One region of the Aquipuribacter sp. SD81 genome, then DNA from elsewhere that is predicted to be linked to it. Evidence: riboswitches for the same ligand, from Rfam matches in the RefSeq annotation. Region 1 holds a riboswitch; each other region holds the start of a gene.
What was found. A riboswitch is a leader RNA that binds a small molecule or an ion and turns the genes downstream of it on or off. The one in region 1 is predicted to bind S-adenosylmethionine.

Region 1 (4,615 bases):
AAGCCGTCGTGGCCGTAACGCGACCGCACGACGACGAGCCTCGCCCCGGGCACGTGCCGGGCGAGGTGCTCCTGCTGCTCCAGCGGGTACAGCCGGTCGGAGTCCACGCCGGCGACGGTCGTGCGCGCCCGGACGCGGGCGAGCGCGGCCTCGGTGCCCCCGCGACCCCGGCCGACGTCGTGCCCGTTCATCGCCCGGGTGAGGACGACGTAGCTGCCGGCGTCGAAGCGCCGCGCGAGCTTGCCGGCCTGGTGGTCGAGGTAGGACTCCACCGCGTAGCGGCCGCCGGTCAGCGGGTCCTCGCCGGGCTGCGCGTCGCGGCCGAAGCGGGTGTCGAGCTCCCAGCGGGACCGGTAGGTGGCGTGGGCGATGCGCCGCGCGACCCCCAGTCCGGTGACCGGACCGGCGTCGGGACCGTCGTGGTAGTCCCCGCCGCGCCACGCCGGGTCGCCGGTGACGGCCGCCAGCTGCGGCGCCGCCCACGCGATCTGGTCGCCGGAGGCGGCGGCCGTGCTCGCGAGGACCGCGAGCCGCTCGACCCGCCCGGGCAGCCCGACCGCCCACTCCACGGCCCGCATCCCGCCCATGGAGCCGCCGACCACGAGCGCCCACGTCCGCACGCGCAGGTGGTCGGCGAGCCGGGCCTCGACCGCCACCTGGTCGCGCACGGACACGGCGGGGAACCGGCTGCCCCACGGCCGTCCGTCCGGGGCGGGCGTGGCGGGGCCGGTCGTGCCCTGGCAGCCCCCGAGCACGTTGGGCGCCACGACGAACCAGCGGTCGGTGTCGACCGCGAGCCCGGGACCGACGACGCCCTCCCACCAGCCGGGCGAGGCGTGCCCCGGGCCGGCGGGACCGACGACGTGGGAGTCGCCGGTGAGGGCGTGCAGGACGAGGACCGCGTTGCTCACGTGGCCGCCGGCGTCGAGCCGGGGCTCGCCCCACGTCTCGTAGGCGACCCGGACGCCAGGCAGCGTGCCGCCGTGCTCCAGGTCGACCGTCCCGACGTCGAGGAAGCGCCGTGCGCCGACCGGGTCCCCGTCCTGCCAGGCCGCCACCGTCCTCAGGCGCCCTTCGCCGCGCGGAAGCCCGCCTCGAGGTCGGCGAGGATGTCGTCGAGGTGCTCGAGGCCGACCGACAGCCGGACGAGACCGGGAGTCACGCCGCTCGCACGCTGCTCCTCCACGCTCAGCTGGCTGTGCGTGGTGGAGGCGGGGTGGATGACGAGGCTGCGGACGTCGCCGATGTTGGCGACGTGGCTGTGCAGCTCCAGCGCCTCCACGAAGCGGCGGCCGGCCTCGACGCCGCCGGCGACCTCGAAGGCGAGGACGGAGCCGGACCCGCGCGGGGCGTACTTCGCGGCGCGCTCGTGGAAGGGGCTGCTGGGCAGCGACGCGTAGGCGACCCGCTCGACCTCGTCACGGGCCTCGAGCCACTCCGCGACGGCGCGGGCGTTGTCGACGTGCCGCTCCATGCGCAGGCTGAGGGTCTCCAGGCCCTGCGCGACGAGGAACGCGTTGAACGGGCTCACGGCGGCGCCGATGTCGCGCAGCAGCTGCACACGCGCCTTGAGGACGTAGGCGAGGTTCGCCCCCAGCGCGCTGCCGACACCGAGGTCGCGGGCGTAGACGAGCCCGTTGTAGCTGGGGTCGGGCGTGTTGAACTGCGGGAAGCGCTCCGGGTCGGCGGCGTAGTCGAAGCGCCCGCCGTCGACGATCACACCGGCGATGGCGGCGCCGTGCCCGCCGAGGAACTTCGTCGCCGAGTGCACGACGACGTCCGCGCCCCACTCCAGCGGCCGGATGAGGTACGGCGTCGCGACGGTGTTGTCGACCACCAGCGGCACGCCCGCGTCGTGCGCGACGGCCGCGACGCCCTCGATGTCGAGCACGTCCTGGTAGGGGTTGGAGATCGTCTCGCCGAAGAACGCCTTCGTGTTCGGGCGCACCGCGGCGCGCCAGCTGTCGAGGTCGTCCGGGTCCTCGACGAAGGACACCTCGATGCCCATCTTCGGGAACGTGTAGTGGAAGAGGTTGTACGTGCCGCCGTACAGCCGCGGGCTGGACACGACGTGCCCGCCCGCCTCGGCGAGGTTGAGCAGGGCGGTGGTCTCCGCGGCCTGCCCGCTGGCGAGCAGCAGGGCCGCCGCGCCGCCCTCGAGGCTGGCCACGCGCTGCTCCACGGCGTCCTGCGTGGGGTTCATGATGCGCGTGTAGATGTTGCCGAACTCCTTCAGCGCGAAGAGGTTCTCGGCGTGGCTCGCGCTGTCGAAGACGTACGACGTCGTGGCGTAGATCGGCAGGGCGCGGGCGCCGGTGGCGCTGTCCGGGCTCTGGCCGGCGTGGATCTGGCGGGTCTCGAAGGACCACGAGCTGCTCACGGGTGCTCCTCACTCGCGCGGCCGCGGGTCCTCCGGCGGCGGCGCGTGACGGTTCGGGGGTGGGTGGGGCGGGGACGAGGGCGGCGCTCAGCCGGGACAGCTCGTCATGCGGACCTCCCACGAACCCGGGGCCGCACGGGCCCGCGCTTGCCGCCACCGGTCCGTGACGGCCTGGTCCTCACCCGGGGCACCCCACCGCGGAGGAGGGTTGCCGACCAGCGAGCCGGGGCTTGACGCTGGTGCTCATGACCTGCCGCGAGGGTACGGCACACGCGCCCGCGCGAGCCACCTGCCGTATCGCGGGACGGGACGGCAGGTGCCGTCCCCGCCGCCTCAGAGGGTGAGGGCGGGCGTCACGACCCCCGTGGCGACGCGGCCGCCGTCGGCCCCGTCGGACCCGGTGCTGGCGAGGACCAGCTGCAGGTGCCCGGGCGGGACCCGCTCGAGGGTGAAGCGGCCGGTCTCGTCGCACTGCTGCTGCGTCGAGCCCTCCGACGTCCGGACCTCGACGGACCGGCGACCACCCGGGGCGACCCAGCCGTCGACGCGGAAGCCCCCGTCGACGTCGCTGATGGCGAGCATGACCGTGAGCGTCCGGCTGCCGAAGGTGACGGTCCGGACGTCGTCGCCGCGGCCGCCCGCGCCGACGAGGCTCTCCTGCTGCAGCCGCATGAGCTCCACGTCGAGGTCGCGGGTGAGGTGCTCGACCTCCAGCGCGAAGCGGACGCGCCCGGCGAGGCCCGGCGGCGGCGGGTCGAGGCGCTCCCACATGTCGCGCAGACCGACCAAGAGGTCGGCGTCCTCCCGCCCGCCCGGGCCGGCCGGCGGGCTCACGTCGTCGCCCATGTCGACTCCTCCCCCAGCTGCTCCCGCAGCTTCTTCAGGCAGCGTCCGCGCGTCGGCCCGATGCTGCCCACCGGCATCGCGAGGTCGACCGAGAGCGCGGCGTAGTCCGGCCGGTCCGAGAAGGCGATGACCCGCAGCAGGCGCTGGCAGCGGTCGGACAGCGTCGCGACCGCCGACCACAGCCGTCGCGCCCGGTCGTCGTCCTCCACCTGCGCGGCCGGTCCGGGTCGCGGGTCGGGCGCGGCGAGCAGCACGGGCTCGGGGTCCTCGACGGCCCGCCGGGCGGCTGCGGCGGCCCGGGCCGCGTCGCGGCGCACGGTGACGAGCAGCCACGCGAGCACCGCCTGGGGGTCGCGCAGGTGGTCGCGGCGGCGGGACAGGGCCAGCCACGCGTTCTGGACGACGTCCTCGGCGACGTCGCCGTCCAGGCGGTAGGCCCGTGCGGTGTGCCACAGCAGCGGGGTGAGGAGGGCGACGAGCTCGTCGCACGCGCCCGGCTCGCCCCGGCACCACGCGCGCAGCAGCCCGGCGGCCTGGTCGGCGAGGCGGTGCCGGGACCCCGACGCCGCGTCCCCGCGGTCCGCGGACGCGGCACCTGCGCCGGTGCCGCCCTCGGTCGTCCCGTCGGCCCGCGCGGTCGTCGACTGCTCCGGGACGAGGACGACCGTGAGGTCGTCCGGTGCCGTCCCCGGAGCTCCCACCCTCGCCGAGGTCGGTCGGGTGCTCGGTGTCTCGACCACGCTCGTCGCCTCCGTCCGTCCGGTCCCGCGCCCGTCGCCGGGGCGCCGTCCCTGCCTGCGCCGGAACGCTAGACCCGGCGGGGCGCCGTCGACCAGGGACCGCCGCGACCGTCGTGCGGTGTCCCGGGTGGCAGGAGCACCCGACGACGACCCTGATACAGCCGGTGCCCGACCCCGTGTCATGCCGCGCTGCCGCCGAGGCCGCGGCGCGCGGCCCGTGGACCCAGACCGTGCTCGAGGCAACCGAGGACGAGCGCGGCCAGGCGCACGCCCGGGTCGTCGTCGAGCGCCCGCTCGGCGAGCACGAGCGCGCGGGTGCCGTCACCGCAGCCCCAGGCCAGCCACGCGTGACCCGCGAGCACGACCGCGCGCTCCGGCGGCGGCAGCAGGGCGGCCATCGGGCGCAGCACGTGGCCCGCGACCTCCAGCGACCGGGGGTCGCAGCCGGCGGTGACCTCGTCGAGGGCCTCCTCGGTCCGGCGGCCCGCGAGCAGGTCGTGCGCCGCGCCGGCCCCGGCGGACGTGAGGCCGGCCAGGCACGCGTCGCGGAGCCCCGGGTCGCCCCGCCACGCGGTGGCGAGGCGCCCGGCGAGCACCGGTGGGGGCGGGTCGGGCAGCGTGCGCAGCCACTCTCCGAGCAGCCGCGTGC
Region 2 (4,615 bases), on a different contig from region 1:
GCGGTCACCGCCGCCGTCACGGTCCTCCTGGGCGTGCTGCCCACGCCGCTGCTCGGGCTCGCGGAGCAGTCCGGCTTCTTCGTGCTGTGACCCTGTGACCGCAGTGACGTCGTGGTGAGCGCGTGGTGAGCGCCGCCGGGCCCGGGCCCGGCGGGGCAGGCCGGGCGGCGCACGCCGCGCGCCTCGAGCGCTACGGCCTCACCGACGACGCGCTGCGCGACACCGTCGTCGACGGGCTGGCGCAGGTCGAGGAGGCCGTCCGGGACGCCGTCCGCAGCGCGGACCCGCTCGCCGACGACGCCGCCGGCCACCTCGTGCGGGCGGGGGGCAAGCGCACCCGGCCGCTGCTGTGCCTGCTCGCGGCCCAGCTCGGCGCGCCCGGGCCGCTCGTCGTCGACGCGGCGGTCGTCGTCGAGCTCACGCACCTCGCGACGCTGTACCACGACGACGTCATCGACTCCGCGACCGAGCGTCGCGGGGTGCCGAGCGCCCAGCAGGTGTGGGGCAACACCGTCGCCATCCTCACCGGCGACCTGCTCTTCGCGCGCGCGTCGGTCATCGGCGCCGGGCTCGGGCCGGAGGCGGTGAGCATCCAGGCGCGGACCTTCGAGCGGCTCGTGCTGGGGGAGATGCGGGAGACCGTCGGCCCGCGCCGCGGCGAGGACCCGGTCGCGCACTACCTGCAGGTGCTGAGCGACAAGACGGGCTCGCTCATCGCGACGTCCGCCCGCTTCGGCGGCATGTTCTCCGGGCTGCCCGCCGAGCAGGTGCGCGTGCTCGTGGAGTACGGCGAGCAGGTCGGCGTCGCGTTCCAGCTCGCCGACGACGTCCTCGACCTCGCCGCCGAGCGCGCGGAGTCCGGCAAGACGCCCGGCACCGACCTGCGCGAGCACGTGCCGACGCTGCCGGTGCTGCTGCTGCGCCGGGCGGTCGCCGACAGCAGCGCCCCCGCCGGGTCGGCCGAGCTGCTCGCGGACCTCGACGGCGACCTGGGCGACGACGAGGCGCTCGCCGACGTCGTCGCCCGGCTGCGCGCGCACCCCGTGACCGCCGACGCGCGGACCGAGGCGCGGCGCTGGTCGGCCCGCGCCGTCGAGGCCCTCGCGCCGCTGCCCGCCTTGCCGGCCCGCGACGCCCTCGCCGCGGTCGCCGAGGCGCTCGCCGACCGCACGGGCTGAGCCGCCCGCGTCCGTCACGGCGCGACGTCGCCTGCCTGCGGCCACGGCGACACACCGGACAGCTCCCGCCGACCGTCGGTGCACCGTCCCGCCGTCGCGTGTGTCGTCGTGGCCGGGCAGCGGGCCTGTGGACGGGGGCGCACGCCGTCGTCCGTCGTGGGTCGGGCTGGTGACATGGCCGTCGAGGGGAGGACCATGGCTGCTGTGACCGTGATGCCGCGTGAGGGGGATTGGACGGTCGACGACCTCGACCGGCTGCCCGACGACGGCCTGCAGTACGAGCTCGCGGACGGGGTGCTCCTCGTGACGCCCGCTCCCGTGCCCGCCCACCAGCGCGTGGTCGTCGACCTGCTGATGGTGCTGCGCCAGGCGGAGGTGCCGGGTACGGAGGTGTTCGTCGCCCCCCTCGACTACCGGCCGAGCCGGGTCCGGTCCCTCCAGCCGGACCTGCTCGTGGTCCGCAGCGAGGACGTCGGACCGGTGGACGTGCAGCGGCCGCTGCTCCTCGCGGTGGAGGTGCTGTCGCCCAGCACCCGCAGCAAGGACCTGCTGCTCAAGCGCGGCCTGTACGAGGACTCCGGCGTGGCGTCGTACTGGGTCGTCGACCCGGCCGAGCCGTCGCTGCTCGTGCTCGACCTGGTCGACGGCCGCTACGTCGAGACCGCGCGCGTCGCGGGCGACGACGAGGTCCGCCTCGAGCGGCCCTTCCCGGTGACGGTCCGGCCCGGCGCGCTCGGCCGCCGCTGACCGGAGCGAGACGGCCGTCCCAGCCCTCGGACGTCCGGTTTCGCGAGTCGGGACGGCGGGGGCTACTCTCTCACCAGCCATCCAGAGCGACCGAGAGACCTGGCTCGTCGACGTCGCAGCAACCCCCCGGCAACGGGTGCGGGTGCTACCGCCAGGACCGATGGAGGATCCTGTGAGGTACTGCCCCGGCACCACCCCGCTCCTGGTCGCGCGTCGCGCCGTGGACCTGTGCCGCCGCACCGCCGCGGCGTGTCCGCGGCGAATGCCGCTGCGCTGAGCCTCCCGCTCGGCGCACACCCCCGGCCCCCGTCGACCCGCGCTGCGCGCGGGCCGGCCCTCCTGCGCCGTCCCGGCGCCGCGACCTCCGGAGCACCCCCATGACCAGCACCACGCCATCCCCGGCGCGGACCACCTCGCTGCCCGTCGACGTCCGCGACCTCACCGTCGACTTCGGCAAGGGGCCGGTCCTCGACGGCCTCGACCTGCACGTGCCCGCCGGTGAGGTCCACGCCGTGCTCGGGCCGTCCGGGTGCGGCAAGTCGACCCTGCTGCGCGTCCTCGCCGGCCTGACCCCGCCCACCCGCGGCACCGCGCGCCTCGGCGGGGCCGACGGCAGCGGCAGCAGCGACATCGTCGAGGGCGACGAGCGCGTCGCCGTCGTCTTCCAGCAGCCGCGGCTGCTGCCGTGGCTCGACCTGCGCGGCAACGTCGCTCTCGGTGCCACCCGCCGCCGCCGGCACGAGCCGGGCGCCGGGTCGCGCGAGGAGGTCGACGAGCTCCTGCACCGGGTGCACCTCGACGGCTACGGCGACTACCGGCCCGCCTCCGTCAGCGGCGGCATGGCCCAGCGCACCGCGCTCGCCCGGGCGCTGCTCGCCCGGCCGGGCGTCCTGCTGCTCGACGAGCCCTTCGCCGCGCTCGACGCCCTCACCCGTCTCACCATGCAGGGCCTCGTCGACGAGCTCGTCCACGCCGACGGCACGACCGTCGTGCTCGTCACCCACGACGTCGACGAGGCCGTCCGGCTCGCCGACCACATCACGGTGCTCGGGCGCGCCGGCACCGGGCACGCCACGTACGTGCCGGTCGACCTGCCCCGCCCGCGCGACACCACCGACCCCGAGCAGCTCGCCGCCGCCGCACGCCTCCGGTCGCGCCTGCTGTCCCTCGTCGGCGTCTCCGACGCCGGCGCGTCCACCTCCCCGCACCACGAGCAGGGTTCCCGGACCCGACAGGAGCACACCCGATGAGCCGCCGCACGTCCGTCCCCACCCTCGCCCTCGCCGCCGCGACCGCCCTCGTGCTCGCGGCCTGCGGCTCCGGTTCGGAGGGCGGCGCCGACGCCGACGACGACGCCACGGGCGCGGCCGGCGGTGGCGCGAGCGCCGCCGCGGGCGGCGACCTCGGTGTCGACGAGATCCGCCTGGACTGGGCGACGTACAACCCGGCGAGCCTCGTGCTCAAGGAGCAGGGCTGGGTCGAGGAGGCCGTCGGCGACGACGTCGAGGTCACGTGGGAGTTCTCCGCCGGGTCCGCCCCCGCCAACGAGCTGCTGCGCGGCGACGTCGTCGACTTCAACTCCACCGCCGGCGCCGCGGCGCTGCTCGCCCGGGCCAACGGCTCCCCGCTGCGCACCGTCGACGTCCTCGCGCAGCCGGAGTGGTCGGCGATCGTCGTCGGGCCCGACTCCGACATCACGAGCGCCGAGGACCTCGAGGGCCGCACCATCGCGGCGCTGTCCGGGACCGACCCGTACTTCTTCCTCCTGCAGACGCTCGACTCCGCGGGACTCACGACCGACGACGTGCAGATCGTCGACCTGCCGCACGCCGACGGCCGCCTCGCCCTCAACCGCGGCGAGGTCGACGCGTGGGCGGGGCTCGACCCGATCATGGCCGACACCGTGGCGAACGAGGGCGCCGAGCTCGTCGTGCGGGAGCCGAGCCGCAACTCCTACAGCGTGCTCAACGTGCGCGAGGACTTCCTGACCGAGCACCCGGAGGCCGTCGAGCTCGTCCTCACGCAGTACGAGCGCGCGCGGCAGTGGATCCAGGACAACCCGGAGGAGGCTGTCGAGATCCTCGCGACCGCCGCCGAGATCGAGCCGGAGATCGCCGCGCAGGTGCTCGACGAGCGCACCAACCTCGACATCGACCCGGTGCCCGGTGAGGACCTCCGCGCGGTGCTCGAGCGGATCGTGCCTATCGTCGTCGACGGCGGTCAGGTCGGCAGCCAGGAGGACGCGGAGACGGCGCTCGAGGAGCTCTTCGCGCCGGAGCCCGCGACCGCGGCCGTCGAGTCGGCCGGGACGGAGACCGAGGGATGAGCCTGACGACCGACGAGCGGGTGGCCCTGCAGCGCGGGGCCGGGACGGACCTCGTCGCGCCCAGCGGGTACCAGGACGTGCCGGGCGGGGAGCGGCCGGAGGTCGCACCCCCCGCGGGCCCGCGCCGCCGGGGGTGGCGGCCCCGCGGTGTCGTCGACGTGCTCCTCGCCCTCGTGCTGCCCGTGGCCCTCCTCGCGGCGTGGCAGCTCGCGGTGCAGGCCGGGGTGCTGGAGGAGAGCCGCTTCTCCTCCCCGGGAGCGGTGCTGTCCGCGCTCGTGGAGTACGCCGCCTCGGGGCGGCTGTGGCCCAACCTCGGCGTGAGCCTGCAGCGGGTGCTGCTCGGCTTCACCCTCGGCTCGCTCGC
Region 3 (4,615 bases), on a different contig from region 1:
GTCGACGACCGCGCGTCGCGCGGCCCCCACGCGGTCCTCACCGTCCTCCAGCCCGCTGCGGGTGGCGGCGAGGAAGAAGACCGCGTAGTCGGTGACGACCCCGAGCAGCAGCGCGAGCAGCAGCGGGCGCAGCTCGGCGGGCACCTGCACGTCGAGCACCGCCCCGAGCGCCCCGGCCGCGTGGAGCGTGAGGACGAAGGCGAGGACCGCCGTGCCGATCGCGAGCAGCGGCGCGACGAGGGAGCGGAAGCTCAGCGCCAGCACGCCGAACACCGCCAGCGGTGCCGTGAGCTCCAGCGCCCGCAGCGACCGGTCGAGGACGGCGTCCTGCGCGACGCGCGCCGGGAAGGTGCCGGTCACGCCGACGGTCGCGTCGAGCGGGTCCGGTGCGCCGGCGGCGTAGCGCTGCGCGGCCCGGGTCTGCCCGAAGATGCCGGTCTCGGGCGACATGAGCAGGTAGGTGAGGGCCGTCGTGCCCTCCTCGCGGGCGCCCGGCACGAGACCGGCGGTGTTGAGCAGCGGCAGCGCCCCCAGCAGCGGGCCCGGCTCGGGGTAGGTGCCCTGGGCGACCGACGCCGCGCGCAGCACGGCGGCTGCCTGCGTGTACGGCGACAGCCCGTCGGGGTCGCGCTGCACGACGACGGCGCGCGACAGCAGCGGGAAGCCGAACGCCTGCGCCGACCGCACCTCGGTCGACACGTAGGGGTTGCCGTCGGGCGCGAAGTCGTCGAGGTCGCCGACCCCCGTGCCGCCCGGCAGCGGGAGCAGGACGACGGCCGCGACGGTGAGCACGACCCAGCCGAGCAGGACGGCGAACCGGCCGCGGACCACGAGGGCCGCGGCGGCCCCGACCCCGCGCGGCGGAGCGCGGTGCGGCGTCCCCGCCGTCCCCGCCGCCCGCGCCGTCCCCGCTGTCATGGTCACCTCCGGGCACGGGCCCCGGTCCGGACCCCTGTCGCCGCAGTACCCCGACCGAGCGGTCCGCACGCAGCGGGCCCGGCACCCGTGCCGGGTGCCGGGCCCGCCGTCAGGCGCGGGTGCGTCCGTGCGGCCTCACAGGAAGCCGCGGATGAACCCGAGCTCCCGCTCCTGGTCGATGCGGAACATGCCGCCGACACCGGCGCAGTTGCCGTTGAGGCCGTAGGAGTTGACCGAGACGAGCGTGTCGCCGACCAGCGCGGGGCCGCCGGAGTCGCCGAAGCACGTACCGCCGTGCTTGGCGTCGCCGCTCAGCAGGATCGACTGGTTGCCCGACGCGGTGCCGGCGCCGTTCGCCCCCTGGGTGTTGAGGACGAAGAGGTCCGCCTGGTAGCGGGTGAGCTCGGCGACGTTGCGCTCCGGCTGCACGGGGTTGCTGGACGCGGCCTGCAGCCCGTAGCCGACGGCCGTGACCACGGCGCCGTTGCGCCCCTTGGGCAGCGTGTCGACGACGCCGACCTGCGGCAGCTCGGCGTAGCGGTCGAGCTCGACGGGCTCGTCGAGGACGACGACGCCGAGGTCGTGCAGGTAGAACGCGGCGTCGTCGTACTCCGGGTGCGTGTACGGCGTGCCGGTCACCGACGTCGCGCCCTCGTAGGGGTAGCCGAAGTCGGCCGGCGTGGGCTCGAGCGTCGTCTCGAACCAGATCTCGACGGAGTCCGCCCCGAACGTGCAGTGCCCGGCCGTGACGTACACCGTCGGGGAGATGAGAGAGCCGCTGCACCGCGACTGCGGCACGAGCTCGCCGTCGGCGTCGTAGGTGCTCGACACCATGATGCCGACGTAGGGGTGGTCCTGGCCGTCGAGGCTGCCGCCCCGGGTGATGGCCGCCGCGGGCGCCGCGACCGCGGCGCCGAGGACGAGAGCCGCGGCGGCGGCGAGAACAGGCTTCATGGGTGCTCCTCCGGGGGCGGGATCGAGGTCCGGCGGTGGCCCCTCGCCGCCGTGCCGGGACCATAGCCACGCCCACCGACCGTCCGATAGGCCTGACTCGTCCCGGAGTTCGGGGCGAGTCCCGACCGCGTCCACCCGTCGGGACGACCCGTCCGCTGCTTGACACGGCCGCGCCGCCTGCCGAACACTCGGCGACACCATCCAGAGCGGCCGAGAGACGTGGCTCGTCGACGCCGCAGCAACCACCCCCCCGGGGGGCAGGTGCTCCCGCCACGGCCGATGGAGGAGTCATGACGCAGCGCCGCTCGGCGGTCGGTCACCGCACGTCGTACCGCACCCGTGTCCTCGTGGTGCTCGGGGAGAGCGAGCCCTGTCGGGCCTGACGCCCGACCTCGCCTCCCGACCACCCGTCGCCGCGCCGCGCGGCCGGCGACCCCAGCACCCGAGGACCCGCCATGACCGTGACCGACCCCTGGTTCGACGTGCTCGCACCCGTACCGGCCCACCCCCTGACGGCCCCGACCACCGGCGCCCCGACCCACGAGGCCCTGTCCGGCAGCGAGACGGCGCCGTCCGACCCGTGGGCGCCGCGCGGGTTCGCCACCCGCCAGGTCCACGCCGGCGCCGAGCCCGACGCCCTCACCGGCGCCCGCGTCGCGCCGGTCCACGTGAGCGCGGGATTCGTGTTCGACGACTTCGAGCAGGCCCGCGCCCGCTTCGCCGGCGACGAGGAGGGCTACACGTACTCCCGCGTCGCGAACCCGACGTGCGCGGCGCTCGAGCGGCGCCTCGCCGCGCTCGAGGGCGGGACCGACGCGGTGGTCGTCGGCAGCGGGCAGGCCGCCGTGACCGTCGCCCTGCTCGGGCTGCTGCGGGCCGGCGACCACCTGCTGTCGGCGCGCAGCGTCTACGAGGGCTCGCGCGGGCTGTTCACCGAGAACTTCGCGCGGTTGGGCATCGAGGTCGACCTCGTCGACGACCACACGGACCCCGAGGCGTGGCGCCGGCTCGTCCGGCCCACGACGCGGGCGTTCTTCGCCGAGTCCGTGCCCAACCCCACGAACGACCTCGTGGACCTGCGCGCCGTCGCCGACGTCGCTCACGCGGCCGGGGTCCCGTTCGTCGTCGACAACACGCTCGCGACGCCGTACCTGCTCCGGCCGCTGGAGCACGGGGCCGACGTCGTCGTGCACTCCGCGAGCAAGTTCCTGTCCGGGCACGGCGCGACCCTCGGCGGGGTCGTCGTGACCGGGACCGGCTTCGACTGGGCGGCGCGCGAGGACCGGTGGGAGCACCTCACCGCGCCCAGCGCGCTGCTCGGCGGGAGCAGCTGGGTGCAGCGGTACGGCCGGCGCGCGTACGTCGAGCACGCCCGGCACGTCGTCGCGGCCCGGCTCGGCCCGACCCTCGCCCCCCTCAACGCGTGGCTGCTGCAGCAGGGCGTGGAGACGCTGTCGCTGCGGGTGCGGCAGCAGACCGACAACGCCCTCGTGCTCGCCCGTTGGCTCGAGGCGCAGCCGGAGGTCGCCCACGTCGCGCACGCCGGGCTCGCCTCCAGCCCGTCGCACGACCTGGCCCGGCGCTACCTGCCGCGCGGCACCGGCTCGGTCTTCGCCGTCACGCTCGCGGGCGGTGAGCCCGCCGCGCGCCGGTTCGTCGACGCCGTCCGGCTCCTCAGCCGCATGACGCACCTCGGCGACGTCCGCTCGCTCGTGCTCCACCCCGCCTCGACCACGCACGCGCACCGCTCGCCGGCCGACCGCGCGGCGGCCGGGGTCCACGACGGGACGCTGCGGCTGTCGGTGGGGATCGAGGACGTCGAGGACCTCCTCGACGACCTCGCGCGCGGCCTCGCCGCGGTGCGCGCCGGCGACGGCGCGACCGGCGTGACCGGCGCGACCGCGACGGGCGCCTGACGTGGGGCGGCTGCAGCACGTCGGCTGGTTCTTCTCCCGCGGCTTCGGCCCGCAGGGGTGGGGCCGCGAGGACTGGCGGTGGGGCTGGCGCTGGACCGACCCGCGGCTGTACCAGCAGGCCGTCCGCGAGCTGGAGCAGGCGGGCCTCGACCTCGTCGTCATGGAGGACGCGCTGAGCCTCGGCAGCCCCGAGACGCTCCATCTGCGCGTGCGCGAGGCCTACGGGGGTCCCAAGCACGACCCGCTCCTGCTCGCGCCGTACCTGTTCGACGTGACGTCGCACCTCGGCCTGGCGCCGACGGTCAACGCGGGCGTCACGCCGCCCTACCTCGCGGCCCGTCAGGCGGCCACCCTGCACCACCTGTCGGGCGGGCGGTTCGGGCTCAACGTCGTCACCGACACCGGCTCCGCCCGGCACGTCGGCGCGGCGCCGCTCGGGCACGACGCCGCGTACGACCGCGCGGAGGAGTGGACCGACGTGGTGCGGGGCCTGTGGCACTCGTGGGAGGACGGTGCCCTCGTCGCCGACCCCGCGACCGGCCGCTTCGCCGACGGCGACCGCATCCGGACGCAGCGGTGGAGCGGGGCGCACTTCGACGTGACCGGCCCGCTCAACGCCGTGCCGTTCGACGGCCTCGGTGACCCCGTCGTCGTCTCCCCGGGCGGGTCGCCACGCGGGCTGGCCTATGCCGGGCGGAACTCCGACGTGCAGCTGGCGTACGCGCCGCTCGACGCCGGCACCGTGCGGGCGTACCGCGCGAGGGTCCTCGACGCGGCCGCGGCGGCGGGTCGGACGGCGGACGACGTGCGCGTCCTGTTCGTGCTGA
Region 4 (4,615 bases), on a different contig from region 1:
CACGCGGCGTTCGCCGACCTGTGGGGCGGGCTCGCCGGTGCCCTCGGCACCGACGAGCGGGTCGAGCTCGGCCTCATGAACGAGCCGCACGACATGCCGGACGGGGCGAGGGGCTGGGAGCGGGCCGCCCAGGCCGCGCTCGACGCGGTGCGGTCGGCCGGCTCGCGCGCGTGGGTGTGGGTCGCGGGGGAGCGGTGGTCCTCGGCCGCGTCGTGGCCGACCACCCACCCGCGGTGGTGGATCGAGGACCCCCTCGACCGCAGCGGCCCCGAGGCGCACTACTACTTCGACGTCGACAACTCCCACCGCGGCACGTACCCCGCGACGTACGCCGACGACGACGCCCGGGCCCGCCGTGACGGCTGGGACTCCCTCGCGGCCAAGGTCGACGCCGAGCTCGGCGGCTTCCTCGCGTGGTGCGGGGAGCAGGACGTGCGCGGGCTGCTGGGCGAGGTCGGCTGGCCCTCCGGCGAGCCGTCGGCCGCGCACCCGGGCGACTGGCCGCTGTGGAACCGGCTGGGGGCCCGGGCCTACGCGCAGGTCCTCGAGGGCGGCGTCGACGTCGCGGGCTGGGCCGCCGGCGAGCGCTGGGGCGAGGACTACGCGTTGTCCGTGTACCTGGGCAGCCCGCAGCGCGAGGCGACTAGCATCGCCCGGGTCGTGGAGCCGGCGCGGCGCTGAGGCGCCGCGCCGGCCGGGGACCGGACGGTCCTCAGCCCGTCGGGGCGAGGACGCCCGCGAGCTCCTCGGACAGGTCGAGGTGCGCGACCGGGTCGGCGACGCCCGCCGCCTCCGCCTCGAGCTCGCGGACGAGGGGGATCACTTCCCGGCCGAAGGCCTCGACCTCCTCGCGCACGTGGAGGAAGCCGAGCAGGAGCAGGTCGACCCCCACGAGCTTGTACGCCAGCGCCCGGCGCGCGACCTGCTCGGGCGTCCCGACGAGGCCGGTGCGGAAGCCGTCGTTGTACTGCACGAGGTCGCGGAACGTGCTGTCGGACCACATGCCCGTGCCGTCCGCGCTGGAGCGCCCGGCCTGCCGGACGGCCTCGCGGAAGCCCTCGACCTTCTCGACGTCGGCGTGCGCGACGACGTCCTCCACCACCTGCCGGGCGGCGGCCGCGCTGTCGCGGACGACGGCGAAGCCGTTGAGCCCGAAGCGCACGCGCCGCCCGGCGGCCGCGGCGTAGCCGCCGACCTGCGCGACCTGCTCCGCGACGCCCTCGGGCGTGCTGCCGTTCATGAAGTACCAGTCGCTCACCCGGCCGGCCATGTGCCGGGCGTCGGTGGAGTTGCCGCCCTGGAAGATCTCGGGCAGCACGTCCGGCTGGGGGCGGAACGTGAGGCCGCGCGTGCGGAAGAAGTCCCCGCGGTAGGTGAAGTCGTCGGTGGTCCACGCGCCGCGCAGCACGTCGATGAACTCCTCCGACTGCCGGTAGCGCTCACCGTGCTCCAGCCACGTAGCGCCCAGCGACACGGCCTCGTCCTTGAACCAGCCGGAGACGACGTTGAGCGCGAGGCGGCCGCCGGTGAGGGACTGCGCGGTCGCCGCCCACTTCGCGAGCACCGTCGGCTGCCAGAAGTAGGGGTGGACCGCGGCGATGACCTTGAGGCGCTCGGTGGCGAGCAGCAGCGCGAGGGAGAACGACGTCGACTCGTGCTGCTCGTCGGCGCCGTAGCTCGCCGCGTAGCGCACCTGGGTGAGCGCGTAGTCGAACCCGGCGGCCTCGGCGGCCCGGGCCGTGTCGACGTTGTACCGCGGGGTGTGGTCGGTGCGCTGGGGCAGCGTCGAGACGACGAGGCCGCCGGAGACGTTGGGCACCCAGTACGCGAAGCGCAGCGGAGCGGGGTGGGTGGGCTGGGGTGTGCTCATGCGACGGCTCCTGAGAGGACGGCGGGGCGGGTGTACGTGCGGTCGTGGTGCACGAGCGGCTCCGGGGCCCGGTCCGCGCCGTCGACGAGGCCGTCGACGCCGTGGACCTCGCCGAGGACGAGCAGCGAGTCACCGGCCTCGACGAGCCGCAGGACGGCGCCCGCGACGCGGGTGACGACCCCGTCGAGGTGCGGCAGTCCGTCCTCCGCCCAGCGCCAGGCGGTGCCGGGTCCGAAGCGGAGCGCGGCGTCGGCGGCGAAGCGCCGGGCGAGGTCCTCCTGGTCGGCGGCGAGCAGGTGGACGGCGAAGCGGCCGGACTGCACGAGCGCGTGCAGGCTCGACGACGTCCGGGCGACGTTGAACGACAGCAGGGGCGGGGCCAGCGAGACGCTGGCGACGGACACGGCGGTGAACCCGACGGGCAGGCCCGCGTGCGCGGTGGTGACCGCCCAGACGCTCGAGGCGTCGGAGCGGAAGGCGCGGCGCAGGTCCACGGCGGGTCCACCCCAGGTGGGGGTGGTCACGTGGTTCTCCTCAGGTGAGGGCGGTCGGCCCGACGGCTCGACCGGGGTGGGTGGGGGCGGTCGCGACGGCGCTCAGGCGCGCGAGGGCCGACAGCGGCCCGAGGCCGTCCGGAGCAGGTCGACGACGCGGCGGCGCACGAGGAGAGGACGGGGACGTGTCACGAGGTGGACCTCCATCGGCCTGGCGGGAGCACCCTCACCCGAGGTTCCGGGGGGTTGCTGCGGCGTCGACGAGCCAGGTCTCTCGGCCGCTCTGGATGGGCGCCACCACTGTGGCGCCGCAGGCGCCGGCTGTCCACCGTCGGGTGCCGTCCGTCCCGCATGCTGGACCAGGGGTCCACCCGTCCGGGCTAGACGACGGTGACCGGTCCGTGCCGATGACCCGTAGGTGCGCCGCTCCCTCCTGCTCCTCGTCGCGTTCACGATCGCGGCGCTGCTGGGGCGCCTCACCGCGACCGACGGGCTCGGCGGGCTGGCCCTCGTGTGGCCGGCGGCCGGCGTCGCGGTCCTGTGGGCGGCCGCGGTGCCGGACGTGCGCACCGGCGTGCGCGACGGCGTGCTCATGGGCGCGGCGACGTTCGCGGTCCACGACGCGACGGGCGTGCCGCTCGCCGACACCGGCTGGTTCGTCGCCGCCAACCTCGTGCACGCCGCGGTCGGTGCGACGCTGCTGGCGGCGTTCGGCGCCCGCCGGCGGCGCCTGGACTCCGCGGCGGTCGGCGGGGCGATCGTGGCGGCGTCGTTCGCGGCCGCGGCGGCCGGCGCGGTCGTGGTGGCCGGGGCGCCGGACTACGTCGGGACGACGACCGGCGCCCTGCTCGTCCTCGTCCGCAACGCCGTCGGCACCGTCCTCGTGCTCGCGGTCGCACGGACCTGGCCCCCCTCGCGCGACGAGCTGGTGCCCGCGCGCCGCCGGGAGGCGCTGCTGCTGCTCCTCGCCACCCTCGGCGGCTACGGCCTCGCCTTCGTCGTCGGCGACGGCCTCAACATCGCCTACTCCGTCGTGCCCCTCACGCTGTGGGCCGCGCTGCGGCTCGGGCGCTTCCTCACCAGCGCCCACCTCGTCCTCACCGGGGTGCTCACGGTCTGGCTGACCGTCGCCGGCTACGGCCCCTTCGCCGCGTCCGGCACCGACCCCGCCACCCGGGTCGTGCTCGCGCAGGGCTTCCTCGCGGTGCTCGCGTGCGTGGCCGTCAGCATCGCCGTGAGCCGCCACGAGCGCGACGACCTGCTCGGCGCCGTCCGGGCGAGCGAGGCGCGCGTGCGGCGCAGCCTCGACACCGCGCTCGCGGGCCACCTGTCGGTGCGGCTGCGTCCCGACGGGCGCACCGCGGTCATCGGCAGCGCCAACCCCGCGACGGCCGTGCTGCTGCGGCGGCCGGTCGCCGACCTCCTCGGCGCGGACTGGCTGACGCTGCTCGAGCCGTCGCACGCCGCGGAGGTGACGGCCGGGCTGGTGTCGGTCGCCGAGGGCCGCGACCCGTCCTGGCAGGGCACCGCCGAGGTCGTGCTGCCGGACGGGGCACCGCGGTGGGTGCAGCTGCTCGTGGGCCCCGACCTGGTCGGCGAGGCGGGCCACGACGTGCACGGCGCGCGCCTGACGGTGCAGATGCTCGACGCCACCGACCGCGTCGACGTCGAGCGGCGGCTCACGCTGCTCGCCCTCCACGACGACCTGACGGGCCTGCCGAACCGGACCCTGCTGCTGGACCGGCTCGACCAGCAGCTCGCCGCGTCGGGGCGCGACGGCACGGCCGTCGGCCTCCTGTTCCTCGACCTCGACCGCTTCAAGGCGGTCAACGACACCCACGGGCACGCGACCGGCGACGAGCTGCTCGTGCTCGTCGCGCAGCGGCTCCTGGCCTCGGTGCGTCCGCTCGACACCGTGGCGCGGCTCGGTGGCGACGAGTTCGTCGTGTGCTGCCCGGGCCTGGCGTCCGTCGAGGCCGGTCTGGCCGTGGCCGACCGGCTGCTGGAGGTCATGGCGGAGCCGCTGGTCGTGGGCGGGGAGGCCCTCGACGTCGGGGTCAGCGGCGGCCTCACGCTCTCCGGCCCGGGTGAGGACGCGCGCGGCCTGCTCGAGCGCGCCGACGCCGCCATGTACCGCGCGAAGCGGTCGGGGCGGGGCCGCATCACGACCGAGGCCGTGCCGTCGTCCGTGCCGTCGTCCGCGCCGCTGGCGGTCGCCCGCAGCGCGTGAGGCCTCAGCCGCCGAGCGCGT

Region 2: it holds a riboswitch for S-adenosylmethionine, as region 1 does, so the genes downstream of both, WAA21_RS07210 (ABC transporter ATP-binding protein) here and WAA21_RS16515 (bifunctional o-acetylhomoserine/o-acetylserine sulfhydrylase) in region 1, are expected to answer to the same signal.
Region 3: it holds a riboswitch for S-adenosylmethionine, as region 1 does, so the genes downstream of both, WAA21_RS09325 (O-acetylhomoserine aminocarboxypropyltransferase/cysteine synthase family protein) here and WAA21_RS16515 (bifunctional o-acetylhomoserine/o-acetylserine sulfhydrylase) in region 1, are expected to answer to the same signal.
Region 4: it holds a riboswitch for S-adenosylmethionine, as region 1 does, so the genes downstream of both, WAA21_RS07105 (flavin reductase family protein) here and WAA21_RS16515 (bifunctional o-acetylhomoserine/o-acetylserine sulfhydrylase) in region 1, are expected to answer to the same signal.

The regions. Positions count from the first base shown of each region.
Region 1 covers NZ_JBBAYJ010000035.1:76-4,690, reverse strand. Annotated here, with positions in the region: gene metX (homoserine O-acetyltransferase MetX) at 1-1,058, opposite strand, end outside; gene WAA21_RS16515 (bifunctional o-acetylhomoserine/o-acetylserine sulfhydrylase) at 1,064-2,380, opposite strand; SAM riboswitch class IV at 2,519-2,631, opposite strand; gene WAA21_RS16510 (hypothetical protein) at 2,714-3,226, opposite strand; gene WAA21_RS16505 (RNA polymerase sigma factor) at 3,211-3,966, opposite strand; partial or broken gene WAA21_RS16500 (DUF4192 family protein) at 4,146-4,615, opposite strand, start outside.
Region 2 covers NZ_JBBAYJ010000009.1:68,123-72,737, forward strand. Annotated here, with positions in the region: gene nuoN (NADH-quinone oxidoreductase subunit NuoN) at 1-90, shown strand, start outside; gene WAA21_RS07200 (polyprenyl synthetase family protein) at 213-1,178, shown strand; gene WAA21_RS07205 (Uma2 family endonuclease) at 1,374-1,925, shown strand; SAM riboswitch class I at 2,000-2,092, shown strand; gene WAA21_RS07210 (ABC transporter ATP-binding protein) at 2,303-3,175, shown strand; gene WAA21_RS07215 (aliphatic sulfonate ABC transporter substrate-binding protein) at 3,172-4,251, shown strand; gene WAA21_RS07220 (ABC transporter permease) at 4,248-4,615, shown strand, end outside.
Region 3 covers NZ_JBBAYJ010000012.1:99,195-103,809, reverse strand. Annotated here, with positions in the region: gene WAA21_RS09335 (MMPL family transporter) at 1-918, opposite strand, end outside; gene WAA21_RS09330 (trypsin-like serine protease) at 1,054-1,872, opposite strand; SAM riboswitch class I at 2,067-2,158, shown strand; gene WAA21_RS09325 (O-acetylhomoserine aminocarboxypropyltransferase/cysteine synthase family protein) at 2,328-3,788, shown strand; gene WAA21_RS09320 (LLM class flavin-dependent oxidoreductase) at 3,790-4,615, shown strand, end outside.
Region 4 covers NZ_JBBAYJ010000009.1:43,158-47,772, forward strand. Annotated here, with positions in the region: gene WAA21_RS07095 (glycoside hydrolase family 5 protein) at 1-681, shown strand, start outside; gene sfnG (dimethylsulfone monooxygenase SfnG) at 713-1,870, opposite strand; gene WAA21_RS07105 (flavin reductase family protein) at 1,867-2,394, opposite strand; SAM riboswitch class I at 2,565-2,658, opposite strand; gene WAA21_RS07110 (diguanylate cyclase domain-containing protein) at 2,783-4,594, shown strand; gene WAA21_RS07115 (isochorismate synthase) at 4,599-4,615, opposite strand, start outside.